2 regions of the Acidovorax sp. DMC1 genome follow, and region 2 is predicted to be linked to the other one. Evidence: predicted binding sites of a transcription regulator. Region 2 holds the regulator's gene; the other holds the start of a gene.
The links. The regulator LexA, encoded in region 2, represses DNA repair genes until DNA is damaged. The targets are predictions, from matches to a motif close to ACTGTATNNNNATACAGT.

Region 1: a site for LexA is predicted at 6,242-6,259, ahead of ACT531_RS09645 (DNA topoisomerase IV subunit B). Genes of this name have one in related genera too.

What each region holds. Positions count from the first base shown of each region.
Region 1 covers NZ_JBQUYO010000003.1:497,803-505,214, forward strand. Annotated here, with positions in the region: gene ACT531_RS09605 (hypothetical protein) at 1-502, shown strand, start outside; gene ACT531_RS09610 (hypothetical protein) at 753-1,034, shown strand; gene ACT531_RS09615 (MBL fold metallo-hydrolase) at 1,158-1,940, opposite strand; gene bamC (outer membrane protein assembly factor BamC) at 2,051-3,148, opposite strand; gene dapA (4-hydroxy-tetrahydrodipicolinate synthase) at 3,197-4,093, opposite strand; gene ACT531_RS09630 (class I SAM-dependent methyltransferase) at 4,124-4,678, opposite strand; gene ACT531_RS09635 (hypothetical protein) at 4,769-4,924, opposite strand; gene ACT531_RS09640 (MFS transporter) at 4,945-6,162, opposite strand; gene ACT531_RS09645 (DNA topoisomerase IV subunit B) at 6,293-7,412, shown strand, end outside.
Region 2 covers NZ_JBQUYO010000014.1:42,902-50,313, reverse strand. Annotated here, with positions in the region: gene lexA (transcriptional repressor LexA) at 935-1,609, opposite strand; gene ACT531_RS21250 (asparaginase) at 1,693-2,652, shown strand; gene ACT531_RS21245 (hypothetical protein) at 2,673-3,092, shown strand; gene ACT531_RS21240 (DUF6152 family protein) at 3,134-3,604, shown strand; gene adk (adenylate kinase) at 3,757-4,413, opposite strand; gene kdsB (3-deoxy-manno-octulosonate cytidylyltransferase) at 4,667-5,497, opposite strand; gene ACT531_RS21225 (Trm112 family protein) at 5,494-5,676, opposite strand; gene lpxK (tetraacyldisaccharide 4'-kinase) at 5,705-6,814, opposite strand; gene ACT531_RS21215 (ExbD/TolR family protein) at 6,820-7,254, opposite strand; gene ACT531_RS21210 (MotA/TolQ/ExbB proton channel family protein) at 7,260-7,412, opposite strand, start outside.

The DNA of each region.
Region 1 (7,412 bases), on a different contig from region 2:
CTCTGCCGAGCCTTTGCGCGACTTGCCCAGCGGGCGATTCAGCGGGCGCGAGACGTTTCAGCAACTGGTGCGCGACGCCATTGCGACGGCGGCGCGGGATGGCTGGCAGGAAATTTTCATCAGCGATGCCAACTTCCATGACTGGCCCCTGGGCGAGCGTGCGGTGGTCGAGGCCTTGCAGGACTGGGCCCGCAGCGGCCGGCGCTTCACCATGCTGGCTTGCAGTTATGACGACGTGATCCGCCGCCATGCCCGCTTTGTGCGCTGGCGCGGCACCTGGGACCACATCATCACCTGTCGCCGCAGCCCGGCGGCCGACCCGCTGGACCTGCCCAGTGCGTTGTGGTCGCCGCAATGGGTGCTGCACCGGCTTGATCCCGAGCGCTGCGTGGGGGTGACTGGCAGCGAGGCCGATCGCCGGGTGCTGCTGCATGAGACGCTCAACGAGTGGGTGCGCAGCAAGAGCGCGCCTGGATTTCCCTCCACCACACTGGGGCTGTAGCTTTTCCCCATTTTGGGTAGCGCCCGTTGACAGGGCGCTACGCGGCGGTCGCGCCCGCCGGGATACTGCGCAAAGTCAAGCGGGCGTAAAGCTTTCGTCAGTGTTAGTCAGTATTGACTAAATACCAATATAATCTGCGGCTGTGCCCAAAAAGGTGCAACCAAGTGCATTGTGCCAATGCGTGCATGGGCTCAGGAAGCCTGACGCCGTGGCTTTTCAAGATTCTGTCTGTCCAAATAGGAAAATCGAAATGAAGAACTCTCTCGTTCTGGCCGCCCTGATCGCTGCTGCTGCACTCGCCGCTTGTGGCAAGAAGGAAGAACCCGCTCCAGCACCCGCTCCCGCTCCTGCGGAAGCTCCCGCCGCAGCACCTGCTCCCGCCGCCGAGCCAGCAGCTCCTGCCGCTTCCGACGCTGCTGCTCCTGCCGCCGCTGCACCTGCTGCTGACGCTGCTGCTCCTGCCGCTGACGCTGCCAAGGCTGCTGCTGACGCTGCTGCCACCGCCGCTACCGGCGCTTCCGCAGCCAAGTAAATCGCTGCAGGCTCTGGGCTGACCCCAAGGTCAGCCTGTGCCAGGGCCCCGCACCGCAAGGTCCGGGGCTTTTTTTATGCCCTTCGCCAGGGTGAGGCAGTCAAGGGCGCACGGTTCGGGCCATCAGGGGTTCACGTCGAACCATTGCGTCCCCTCGGTGGGGCTGGCGACCTGGATCTCCTCATCCGCCCAACCCAGCGCGGCAGCGAGCGATTGGCGAGCGAGGGCGGGGAGGTTGTTCTGCGCACTCAGGTGCGCCGCCACCACACGCTGCAGGCGGTCATGCTGCACCGCGCTCAGGATCTCTGCGGTTGCTGTGTTGGCCAGGTGGCCGTACAGCCCGCCAACGCGGCGTTTCAGGAACGGCGGGTAGCGAGAGGCCGCCAGCATGTCGGGATCGTGATTGGCCTCGATCATCAGGGCGTGGCATCCCTGCAGTTGCTGCAGCACATGGGGACTGGCATGGCCCAGATCGGTCAGGATGCCCAGGTGTGCGGCGCCGTCGGAGCAGCGCAGCTGCAGAGGCTCTCGGGCATCGTGCGGCACGGTGAACGGGCGGGCTTCGAAGGCGTCCATGTCGATTGCCTCCATGTCGTGCGCTACCCGCAGCAAGCCGTCCAGGTCTGGCGCGCCCAGGGCCGCGTACGTGCCTTCACTCATCCACACGGGAATGCGAAAACGCAGCGCCAGGGTCTGGGCACAGCCGATGTGATCGGAGTGTTCGTGGGTAATGAAGAGGGCGTCCAGGTCTTCCACCTGCAACTGCGCCTGTGCCAGACGGGCCTGCAATTGCCGGATGCCGAGCCCGCAATCGATCAAGAGGCGGCGCACCTGGCTGCCGCTGCGGCCTTCGACCACCGTGGCATTGCCGGTGCTGCCGCTGCCCAGGTTCTTGAATCGAAGCATAGCGGGGCGAAAGAATGGGTTTGTGGCAGCCCAAAAAACCAGAGCCACCGTCCACCCGAAGGCGGAGGGGGCTCCAGAGGTGTGGGTGGCGGCCTTTCGGCCTGCGCCGCTTATTTCAGATCGTCAGCAATCACGCGCACGATGCGCTCGGCATTGGCCGAGGTCTCGGGGGCGCCGGCTTCGTTGAGCACCGACACGGTGGTTGCTTCACCCTGGCTGCGCACTACGATGCGGTACTTGAGCGGAGGGGTTGCGGAAGTGGAGCTGAACAGCTTGCTGAAGAAGCCTGGCTCTTTCTTCTCGGTGTCCGGCGCCACGTAGCGCACGAAGTACGTGCCTTCATTGCGGTTGCGGTCTTCCACCGTGAAGCCGGTACGGTCCAGGGCCAAGCCCACACGGCGCCATGCGCGGTCAAAACCTTCGTCCAGTTGCACTACCGGCACATTGTTCACCGTGGCCATGCGGGCGGCCTGGGCGCGGGGTGCAGGGGCTGCGGCGACAGCCTTGGACTGCTCCTGGCTCACACCCAGCTTGACCATCAGGCGGCGCAGGAATTCGGTTTCGAGTTCCGGGTCGGAGGGGCGAGGCTGCCAGACGGTGCTGTCCTTGGTGACGTTGCCATAGACCTCGACCATCCCGCGGTGGGTGATGTAGATCTCGGTGGCTCCATTGGCATTGCGTTCCAGACGGGTGCGGAACTTGTCCCGTTCGCCGGTGGAGTACAGGGACTCCATCAGCTTGCCGATGGTGGAACGGATGAAATCCTGCGGCAGCTTGGCTCGGTTCTCGGCCCAGTCGGTTTCCATGATGCCGACATTGGCCTCTGACTGGGCCAGCGTGAAGCCACTTTCCAGCCAGAAGTCGCGCACAGGCTCCCACAGCTTGTCGGCAGGGCGGTTGACCACCAGCCAGCGCTGGTTGCCATCGCGCTCGATGCGCACGTCGCCCAGCTGCAGCGCCGCCGCGTTGGCGTTGCCCGACGGCTGCGCCGCCTGGCCGGCCTGCATGGCGGCGGCAGAGACCGAACCACCCGGCATGGCGTAGCGCGAGTCGCGCGACAGCTGGGTGAGGTCCGGCGGGACTTCCAGCGACGAGCCCTTGGCGGCGCTCTTGTAGTCGATCTTGTCGCCTTCCAGAATGCTGGTGGAGCAGGCGGACAGGGCCATGGCGAGGGCCAGCAGGCTGAGGCGGGTGGTAGCAGCTTTCACGCGGAAATCCTTGGGAAGTGTCTCTGAGAGCGGGCGCAAAAGCCCGGATTAGATCAGGCCGCTGGTGCGCAGTGCCGACTCGACCACAGCCTCGTTGCTGCTGGCCAGGGGCGTCATGGGCAGGCGCATGGTGCCACCACACAGACCCATGCGGGCCATGGCCCACTTGACCGGGATGGGGTTGGCTTCGACGAACAGGTTCTTGTGCACGGGCATCAGCTGGAACTGGATTTCCATGGCCCGGCGCGCGTCGCCCGCCAGGGCGGCCACACACAGCTCGTGCATCAGGCGCGGGGCCACGTTGGCCGTGACGCTGATGTTGCCGTGGCCACCGCACAGCATCAGGGCCACGGCGGTCGGGTCGTCGCCCGAGTACACGCCAAAGTCCTTGGGCACGTCGCGGATGAGCCACTGGGCGCGCTCAATGTTGCCGGTGGCTTCCTTGATGCCAATGATGCCGGGCACCTGGGCCAGGCGCAGCACGGTGTCGTGCTGCATATCGGCCACCGAGCGGCCGGGCACGTTGTACAGCACGATGGGCAGGTCGCCCGTGGCTTCGGCAATGGCCTTGAAGTGCTGGTACTGGCCTTCTTGGGTGGGCTTGTTGTAGTAGGGCACCACCTGCAGCTGGCTGTCGGCCCCCACGCCGCGCGCGAACTTGGCCAGTTCGATGGCCTCGGCGGTGGAGTTGGCGCCGCAGCCGGCCATGATGGGCACGCGCTTGGCGGCCTGTTCCACGGCCACGCGGATGATTTCGCAGTGTTCTTCCACGTTCACCGTGGGGGACTCGCCTGTGGTGCCCACCACGCCGATGCAATCGGTGCCTTCGGCGATGTGCCAGTCGATCAGTTTGCGCAAGGTGGGGTAGTCCACGCTACCGTCCTCATGCATGGGGGTGACGAGGGCGACGATGCTGCCGGTGAGTGGCACGGAAGAAGAAGTCATGTCCGCAGTGGTAAACGGTAAAAGGGCATTCTAACTAGCCCCAACGTGCAAAAGATGTCGTGAGGGTCCGCCCGCCTGCGGGAGTTCCCGTACGGCCGTGATGCGTTGCACGAAACGCGCAGGTTCGTCGATGAAGCCGTCTTCATAACCTACCACGCGCAATTCCTTGCACACGTGCAGCAGCTCGCCGGGCGCCAGCAAAAACTCAGCCCGGGCCGGGCGCCCCACGGTTTCGTTGCCCTGGGCAAAGGTTTCATAGACCAGCACCCCGCCCGGTGCCACGCTGGCCACGATGGTGGGCAGCAAGGGGCGCCACAGGTAGTTGGTGACGACCACGCCACCAAACTGGCGGCCTGCAAAAGGCCAGGGGCCGTTTTCGATGTCGGCCTGCACTAGCTCGCCCAGCCCTTCGCAGGCGGCCAGCGCCTCGGCCGACCGGTCTACGCCGACCACGGTATGCCCCAGTTCGCGCAGATGCCGCAGGTGGCGCCCTGCGCCGCAGGCAACGTCCAGCACAGAGCTGTGGGGAGCGATCAGGTGGCTCCAGCGCCGCACCCATTCCGAGGGGGCCTCTGTACCGTGCATACCGTGCATGAGACTATAAAAATGATAGCTGCCAGCGCATGATTCACTAGCGCTTGCGGCCAAAAACGCTTGAAAACCCAGCGAAAGAGGTCAAAAACACGCCCACATCTGGTCGGCCAGCATCACCATGAATTCGGGTACGGTGTAGAAGCCAAACACCACCAGGCACAGCAGCACGGCCACAGCGCCGCCCAGCCAGCGCAGGGCGCGCGGCGTGGTTTTGCGGGGCGGGGTGGGGTGGCTCATGCAGGGAGGGGGCCAAAAGGTCAGGCGGGTTGTGGGCTGCTGCGCGAGATCGGGCTTTCCTTGACCGGCAAGTTCACCAGCCCGGCAAAAATCCCCAGACCAATCGCGATGTACCAGACGATATCGTAGCTGCCGGTAGCGTCATACAGATAGCCCCCCAGCCAGACGCCCAGGAAGCTGCCGATCTGGTGGCTGAAGAACACAAAGCCGCCCAGCATCGACAAATGCTGCACCCCGAAGATCTGCGCGATGGTGGCATTGGTGGGGGGCACGGTGGACAGCCACAGCGCGCCCATCACCGCCGAGAACACGTACACCGACAGCGGCGACAGCGGCACCAGCAGGAAGATGCTGATCGCCACCGCGCGGGCAAAGTAGATGAAGGCAAGGATGTGGCGCTTGGGCATGCGCTGGCCCAGCGTGCCCGCGATGTAGGTGCCAAATACGTTGAACAGCCCGATCAGCGCCAGCGCATAGCTGGCCACCTGGGGCGACAGGCCGTGGTCCTTGAGGTAGCTGGGCATGTGCACACCAATGAACACCACCTGAAAGCCGCACACAAAGTAGCCCGCCATCAGCAGGTTGAAGCTGGGGTAGCGGAAGGCCTCGCCCAGGGCCTGCGCAATGGTCTGGTCGCGCTTGACCGGGGCCGTGCCCTTGAAGCCCGGCTCCCGCAAGCCAAAGGCCAGCGGCACGATCAGCAGCACCGCCATCGACAACGCCAGCAGCGCTTGCTGCCAGCCCAGGCCAGCGATGAGCCAGCCTTCCACCGGCACCATCAGAAACTGCCCGAACGAGCCCGCTGCCGCCGCCACGCCCATGGCCCACGAGCGCTTTTCGGGAGCAATCTGCCGCCCCAGCACTCCGTAAATCACTGCATAGGTGGTGCCCGCCTGGGCCGCGCCAATCAGCACGCCCGCCGTCAGTGCAAATAACGTGGGCGTGGGCGACAGGGCCATGCCTGCCAGGCCCACGGCATACAACACCGCTCCACCGAGCAGGACGCGGAAGGCCCCAAACCGGTCGGCCGCCATGCCCGCAAAGATCCCGATCAGGCCCCAGGACAGGTTCTGGATGGCGATGGCCAGGGCGAACGACTGGCGCGTCCAGCCCATCTCCTGGGTGATGGGAAGCAGCCACAGCCCGAACCCGTGGCGGGTGCCCATGGACAAGGTCACGATGGCCGCGCCGCAGGCCAGCACCTGGAACATGGATAGTTTGGGAGGATTCATATGCATGCGCAGGAATGTAGCCAGATTGTGTGAAACGCGCTGATACACCCGCGACCAATACAGTTGCCGTCAGGGTCGCGCGAAGACTGTCTTTTTATCCAGCCCCAGGGCGGTGGCCGCACTACAATCCGCCGCTATGTCTGCCAAACCGTCTTCTGCTTCCGCCAGCGAATATTCCGAAGGTTCGATCCGCGTGCTCAAGGGCCTGGAGCCCGTCAAGCAGCGCCCGGGCATGTACACCCGCACCGACAACCCCTTGCACATCATCCAGGAGGTGCTGGACAACGCCGCCGACGAGGCCCTGGCCGGCCACGGCAAGAAAATCCGCGTCACCTTGCACGTCGACGGCTCGGTCAGTGTGGAAGACGACGGCCGGGGCATCCCCTTCGGCCTGCACCCGGAGGAAAACGCGCCGGTGATCGAGCTGGTCTTCACCCGCCTGCACGCGGGCGGCAAGTTCGACAAGGGCAAGGGCGGCGCCTACAGCTTCTCGGGCGGCCTGCATGGCGTGGGCGTGTCGGTCACCAACGCGCTGGCCACCCGGCTCGAAGCCACTAGCTACCGCGAGGGCAAGGTGGCGCGCCTGGTGTTTGCGGCCGGTGATGTGATCGAGCCCTTGGTGGCCCGGCCGCTGGAGGCGGGCGAGCGCAAGCAGGGCACTTCGGTGCGCGTTTGGCCCGACGCCAAGTATTTTGAATCCAGCGCCCTGCCCATGGGCGAACTCACCCACCTGCTGCGCAGCAAGGCCGTGCTGATGCCCGGCGTAACGGTGCAGCTGGTCAACGAGAAAACCCGCGACACGCAAACGTGGCAGTACAAGGGCGGCCTGCGTGACTACCTGATGCAGACGCTGAACGGCGATCCGGTGATCCCGCTGTTTGAGGGCGAGGGTTTTGCCGACCGCAACAACGAAAGTTTTGCCGAAGGCGAGGGCGCCGCCTGGGCCGTGGCCTTCACCGAAGACGGCCAGCCCATGCGCGAGAGCTACGTCAACCTGATCCCTACCAGTGCGGGCGGCACGCACGAAAGCGGCCTGCGCGACGGACTGTTCAACGCGGTCAAGAGCTTCATCGAACTGCACAGTCTGTTGCCCAAGGGCGTGAAGCTGCTGCCCGAGGACGTGTTTGCGCGCGCCAGCTATGTGCTCTCGGCCAAAGTGCTGGACCCACAGTTCCAGGGCCAGATCAAGGAACGCCTGAATTCGCGCGACGCTGTGCGCCTGGTCAGCGGTTTTGTGCGCCCGGCGCTGGAGCTGT
Region 2 (7,412 bases):
CTGGCGTCAGTGTTTTGTGTCGATCAAGATCGGGTAAGGCTCAGTACCAGCCTTGAAGCTTTGGGTGCAATCCTCACACCACCTCATCGGAGTTAGCTCCTTAACGTGAAGGGGAGGCCGTCATCGTGGGCGGTATTAGGTAGCGTTTTCCACCTTAGGCCGCTCGCAATGTCCAGTAAATCAGGCTCTGACAGCCTCGGATGCCGCCAAACGGTCCAGCTCTGCGCAGACATCTGCCATGCGGCCTGCAATCACCAGACGTCCGGTACCTGCGGCGTCTGAAGCCCGGCGCAGCACTTTGGTTGTTCGGGGGCCGCAGGAAGCCGTACCCACCGCTGATAGGAAAGCTTGCCGTTTGCTGCCGGCCATGTGCGTTGGCAGAAAAGAGCGATGCGTGTCGGGCAAACGGGCAGGACTTTCTGGCGTTCGTGCAGGTGGTTTGGTCGTAAAAGGCCAGTTCCCGCGAGGAGCGCGTTGTCCTTGGTGCTCTTCTGCACGATGAAGTGCCGTAACGTGTGCATCCCTTCTTTGCAAGACCAAGGGCGATGCATTCACAAATTCAGTGGACTCTCTTGTCTCTGCTTGCGCCGGTAGGGTCGTCTTGTCTGCAGACGCTAGCTCCGCACTCGCAAACAGCTTTTTGAGGCTGCGAACAGGGCTCTGCAGGGCAGAAAGGGTGAACAAAGCAATTCCCATGTGAAAACTCCGAAAGTCGGGGGTTGAACATAGGCAGGATTGCAAAGTGGCTGAGTACCAGAACACCCAAAAGCAGCGCGAGACCATCCCCTGCGGTGCAGGCAGCTGCTCCGCCGATTCATCACACATAGCTTGGGAGTTTTTGGCACTCAACGGGACCCGCATCGCAGGGCTGGTGTACTGATCAGAATCTGTCCACCAAACGCCCGCCACCCACGGTGCGGCCCCTGAGCGCGTGCTACATCAGCATGGTGTTGCGGATAAGACCCACGGCCAGGCCTTCGATCTCGAAGGGCTCACCCGGCTGCACCACGATCACGGGATAGTCGGGGTTCTCGGGCAGCAACTCAATGGCGTTGGCGGTGCGGCGAAGGCGCTTGACGGTGACGTCGTCACCCAGGCGGGCCACGATGATCTGGCCGTTGCGGGCTTCGCGGGTGGACTGAACGGCCAGCAAATCGCCATCCATGATGCCCGCGTCACGCATGGACATGCCCCGCACCTTGAGCAGGTAATCGGGCTTGTGCTGGAAGAGGCTGTTTTCTACGCTGTAGGTCTGGTCTACATGTTCCTGCGCGAGAATGGGCGATCCCGCAGCCACCCGGCCGACCAAAGGCAAGACCAGTTGCGACAGGCCCGGGATGGGCAGGCTGAACTGGCTGCCGCGCGCGGCGTTGATGGAGCGCACCGTGTCGCTGCGCAGGCGGATGCCCCGTGAGGTGCCGCTGACCAGCTCGATCACCCCTTTACGGGCCAGCGCCTGAAGGTGTTCTTCTGCCGCGTTGGCTGACTTGAAACCCAGCTCGGCCGCGATTTCTGCGCGGGTGGGAGGCGCGCCGGTGCGTGCGATAGCGGTCTGGATGAGATCCAGAATCTGCTGCTGGCGGGCGGTGAGTTTGGGGTTGTCGAGCATGGTGGTTTCCGGTGCAGGCGGTTACAGTGATGAACAACTGTTTTTTAATCCAGTAACTGTATTTTTCACCAGTTTTTCGGAGTATGCAAGTGAGTGGGCAAAAAATTGTGGTTTTGGGCACCGGTGGCACGATTGCGGGCACCTCGGCCCAAGCGGGGGACAACATTGGCTACACCGCCGCGCAGGTGGGCGTGGAACAACTGCTGACGGCCGTGCCCGGTCTGCAGGCTCTGGCAGGCGGCGCCTTGGTTGCAGAGCAAGTTGCGCAGATCGACAGCAAGGACATGGATGGCGAGGTGTGGCGCACGCTGGCATTGCGTTGCGCCCACCATCTGAATGACTCGGAGGTGAGGGGGGTGGTCATCACCCACGGCACTGACACCCTGGAAGAAACAGCGTGGTTTTTGCACGAAGTGCTGGACGCCGCCAAACCCGTGGTGCTGACCTGCGCGATGCGGCCTGCCACAGCCTTGACCCCCGATGGCCCCCAGAACCTGCTGGACGCGGTGGCAACGGTATTGGCACCCGGTGCAACAGGTGTGCTGGCCGTTGCTGCGGGTGAAGTGCATGGCGCACGGCATGTGCAAAAAGTGCATCCCTACCGCGTCAATGCCTTCAGCTCGGGGGATGCTGGACCTCTGGGGTGGGTGGAAGAGAGTGTGGTCCGTTGGGCATGCAATAGCCCAGTAGTGCCGGTAAATAATGCCGTTGGTGCTATGAATAATATAGTGAGCGCTGCGACTTGGCCGTGGGTGGAAATCGTCATGAACCATGCGGGGGCATCGGGCAGGGCGGTGGATGCGCTGGTGCGAGAGGGCGTGCAGGGCCTGGTGGTGGCCTGCACCGGCAATGGCACGATCCACCACGATCTGGAGGCTGCTTTGGTGCGCGCGCAGAACGCCGGAGTGCGGGTGGTGCGCTCCACCCGCTGCGCGGAGGGGCAGGTGCTGCCCAAGCCGGGTGATGTGCTTCCCGCCTCGCAAGGCCTGTCGCCGGTGAAGGCGCGGGTTGCCCTGATGCTGGATTTGCTGCGGATGCATTGATCTAAAAAGGGCCGGCAGCCGTGTTCACCGCACTCAAGACACACGCCTGGGCTTACCCCGCGCTGGAGGTCGTCCACATCATCGGCATTGCGTTGCTGCTGGGTAATCTGGCGCTGCTGGAGGTGCGGGTTTTCGGACGTGGTGCGGCATTGCCGGTGAAGGACCTCGCGCGGCAGAGTCTCTCCCTGGCGCTGTGCGGCTTTGGATTGGCCGCAGCGTCGGGGCTGCTGATGTTTGCCACCCAGCCTGCGGAGCTGCTCAGCAACCGCGCCTTCACCTTGAAGATGCTGTTGTTAATGCTTGCGGGCTGCAACGCGGCGTGGTTTCATGCACGCGGTTCGCTTGCACGCCTGGACGGGCTGGCGCGCGTGCAGATGCTGGTGTCCACCGTGATCTGGCTGTCGGTGGTGGCCTGTGGCCGCTGGATTGCGTACCTTTGATATGACCCCTTGAACCGGGTTTTATTCCTACGGGAGTCTTTATGGGCTTGCAACGTCGTCATGTGCTGATCGCCGCTGGTGCCTTGCCTTTGGGGGCACACGCGCACCACGGCTGGAGCAGTTTTGATGCGGACCGACCGCTGTATCTGGAGGGCACGGCGCGCAAGGTGCGGTGGCAAAACCCGCATGCAGAGCTGGAGCTCGAATTGCCCGCTGCGCTCCGGTTGCCTTCAGATCTTGCCCAGCGGTCTGTGCCTGCGCAGACCGCGCCGGTGGACGGACGCGCACTGCTAGCCAAAACCGTGCTGCCCACCCGCAAGGACCGCGTCTGGGAGGTTGAGTTGGCTCCGTTGACCCGCATGCAGGCCTGGCAGGTGCCTGAGATCAAGCCGGGTACGGCCGTGTCTGTGGTGGGCTTTGGCCTGCGGGACGAAAAGGGCGAGGCAGTGCTGCGCGCCGAATACCTGTTTGTGGACGGCAAGGCCTACGGCTTGCGGTCCAGCCCCGCCTGATGCCAGGCACGTGCCCGCAGCGGGCGACTGTCGCGGCCACCGCGCGGCGGGGCGTTCCATGAAAAAAGCGACGCCCTGGTGCAGTGCGTCGCTTTCAGGAGGCTTGAGCGCCCAACCCGGGTCAGGCGGATCTTGGCCCTTGGTTCATTGCATCAGCTGGCCAGCGCCTGCAGCGCGCGTGCGGTGATCTCGTCCACGCTGCCCGTACCGCTGATGGCGCGGTACTTGGGCGCTGCAGCGGGTTCGGCCTTGGCCCAGTTGCTGTAGTAGTCCACCAGGGGGCGCGTCTGGTCGCTGTAGACCTGCAGGCGCTTCTTGACGGTTTCTTCCTTGTCGTCTTCGCGCTGGATCAGTTCTTCACCGGTCACGTCATCCTTGCCTTCGACCTTGGGTGGGTTGAACTTGACGTGGTAGGTGCGGCCGCTGGCCGGGTGCGAGCGGCGGCCGCTCATGCGTTCGATGATGGCGTCAAAGGGCACATCGATTTCGAGCACGTAGTCGAGCTTGACGCCAGCTGCCTTCATGGCGTCGGCCTGGGGAATGGTGCGGGGGAAGCCGTCAAACAGGAAGCCGTTGGCGCAGTCTGGCTGCGTGATGCGCTCCTTGACGAGACCGATGATGATGTCGTCGCTGACCAGGGCGCCCGAGTCCATCACGGCCTTGGCCTGCAGGCCCAGGGGGGTGCCGGCCTTGACGGCTGCACGCAGCATGTCACCGGTGGAGATCTGGGGGATGCCGTACTTCTGGCAGATGAACGTGGCTTGCGTGCCCTTTCCGGCGCCAGGCGCGCCCAACAGAATCAGTCTCATGGATGTCCTCGAAGGTTAGAAATCGGGTGGCGCCGCTGGCGGGGACGTTCGAAGGGCGCCTGAAGCCGTTCTGTGCGCCCGGGATGCGGTGCTCTCGTTACAGTTGAGGATAGCATGTGAGCACCTTGCGCGGACTTACATGGGTGACCGTTTCTCGGCCGGTGCCTCCATGGGAGCGCTGCAAGGGTCATCTGTGCGACCCCGGATGCATCCAACATGCACGCCAACGCGGATCGTTGGCGCCTGAAAACTGTCAGCGAAACAGCGCGCGGACCCGCTCCAGGTCCTCTTGCGTGTCCACGCCAGGGCCCGGCGCCGCGTCTGCCAGGTGAACGGCGATGCGGTGGCCGTGCCACAGTGCACGCAGCTGTTCCAGCGCCTCGATGGCCTCGGTCGGCGCAGGCGCCAGTTGTGGAAACTCCCGCAGAAACCCCGCGCGATAGCTGTAGATGCCTACGTGGCGTAGCGGTGCGAAGCCTTGCAGTGCCTTCACGCCGGGCTGGGCGGCCTGTGCTGCACCCTGCCACCAGGCCGTGCCCGCATGGTCGCGCCCAAAAGGGATGGGCGCGCGGCTGAAGTAATGGGCCAGGCCCCGCGCGTCGAGCACCACCTTCACCACATTGGGGTTGGTGTAGTCGGCCAGGGATGCGATGGCATGGGCGGCGGTGCCCATGCTGGCTTCGGGTCGCTGCCCACCGTGGTCTTGCAGCAGGGCGGCCACGGCGTTGATGAGTGCGGGGTCTATCAGCGGTTCGTCGCCCTGCACGTTGACAACGATATCGTCGCCCTGCAGCCCCAGTTGTGTGCAGGCCTCGGCCAGCCGGTCACTGCCGCTGGCGTGGTCGGCGCGGGTCATGACGGCTGCCACACCATGGGCTGCGCAGGCTTGCAGGATGCGGGCGTCGTCTGCAGCCACCACCACGCGGACTGCGGCGCTCTGCGCAGCGCGCTGGGCCACGCGCACCACCATGGGCAGGCCCGCAATGTCGGCCAGGGGCTTGTCGGGCAAGCGGCTCGACGCCATGCGTGCCGGTATCAGCACGGTAAAGGGGCTGTGGGCGGCAGTGGCCACGGGGGCGCTCACTGCTCCAGTTCCTCGTCGGTCAGGGGGCGGGCTTCGTTCTCCAGCAGCACCGGGATTCCGTCGCGCACCGGGTAGGCCAGCCGCGCGCTGCGCGAGACGAGTTCCTGAGCCTCGCGGTCATACGTCAAAGGGCCTTTGGTGACGGGGCAGACCAGCAGTTCAAGCAGTTTGGGGTCCATGGGGGAGAGGCTTTCCGGGTGGGTTCGTTCAGGCAGGGGCAGATGATAGCGGCGGCTTCTTGCCTCCTGGGCTGGGATTGATCTGGTTCAGCCAGTCATCCAGGGCAACAAAAAAGCGCGGGTCCAGTTGCGTGGCCAGCGGCACGGCCAGCGCGTCCGGATAGCGCGTCCAGAGCTTCACCGCGTCCTTTTCTGTACAAACTAGCCGTAAGCGCTGGTCGGATATGCGCTGCCAGCTATCAAAATCATAGTGATCGGGTAAGGCCTCGGTGTGCTCCAGCGTCAGGCCCTGGTTGCGCAACATGGCAAAGAACTCGGCGGGTCGGGCCACAGCGGCCACCGCATGCAGGGGCTGCCCTTGCAGTTGTGCCAGTGGCACGTGGTGGCCGTCCGATTGCACGGCATAGGGCGCCAGGCTGCGTTGGAGGGCAAATGCCAGCGCTGTGGTGCCGCGCGGCGGTGCGCTGCCTGCATGCAGCACCATGTCCACGGGGCGGGGCCAGGGCTCCCGCAGCGGGCCTGCGGGCAGCAGAAAGCCGTTGCCGATGCCTTGGTTGTTGAAGATGCAGATCTCCAGGTCCCGCCGCAGTGCGAGGTGCTGCAAGCCGTCATCGCAGACGATCACATCGGTATCGGGTTGGGCTGCCAGCAACGCGCGTGCGGCGGTGATGCGCCGTGGGGCCACAAACACGGGCACCGTGCCGCCCCCCGCTACGCTGCGGGCAATCAAGGCCGGCTCGTCGCCCACCTCGCTGGCAGGGCTGTCGGGTTGCACGGCACGGCAGTCATGTGTGCTGCGACCGTAGCCGCGCGAGATCACGCCCGGGCGCAGACCACGCGCCTGCAGGTGTTTGACGAGTGCGATGACCACCGGGGTCTTACCGGCGCCTCCGGCAATCACATTGCCCACCACGATGACAGGGCGGCCCGGGTGCTCGGACCGAAGCCAGCCCCGGCGGTACAGCCAGCGGCGCAGGGCCACCAAGGCGCCATACATGAGAGAGACGGGCCAGAGCGCCCACGCCGCTGGACCCCGGGACTGCCAGATGTTCTGCAGCCGCTGTTCGGCCGTGGCAGAGGAGGGCGGAGGGGCTTGCGGGGCCGAAGCCCGGGGCGGCTGCGGCCCTGAAGCGGCCATTCCCGTCAGCGGCTGGCCGCGCGGCCCGACGCGGACGACTGCGTGGCGAACGTGATCTGCGTGAGGCCCACGCGGCGCGCGGCCTCCATCACGGTGACCACGGACTGGTGCGGCGACATGGCGTCGGCGCTGATGATGACTACGCTGTCGCGGCCTGCGGTGGCGGCGGTGCGCAGCGCCTGGGCGATGGCATCCACGCTCTTGCCTTCCACGCCGGTCTTGTTGACGGCGTAGCGGCCGTCTGCGGCCACCGACACGATCACTTCCTTGGGGTGGTCGCGCTGTTGCTCGGCATCGGCCACGGGCAGGGTGAGCTGCAGCTCCGTGAACTTGCTGTAGGTGGTGGTGAGCATCAGAAAGATGAGGATCACCAGCAGCACGTCGATGAACGGGATCAGGTTGATCTCGGGCTCATCCTTGGCGCGGGGGCGAAAGTTCATGGCGCTTATTTGGCTTTGCGCAGGCGCAGGATGTGGCGAACGAACTGCTCCGATGCCAGTTCCAGCGTGAGCAGATACGCGTCCACGCGGGCCCGGAAGTAGCGCCAGAAGATCAGCGAGGGGATCGCCACGATCAGGCCAAACGCGGTGTTATAGAG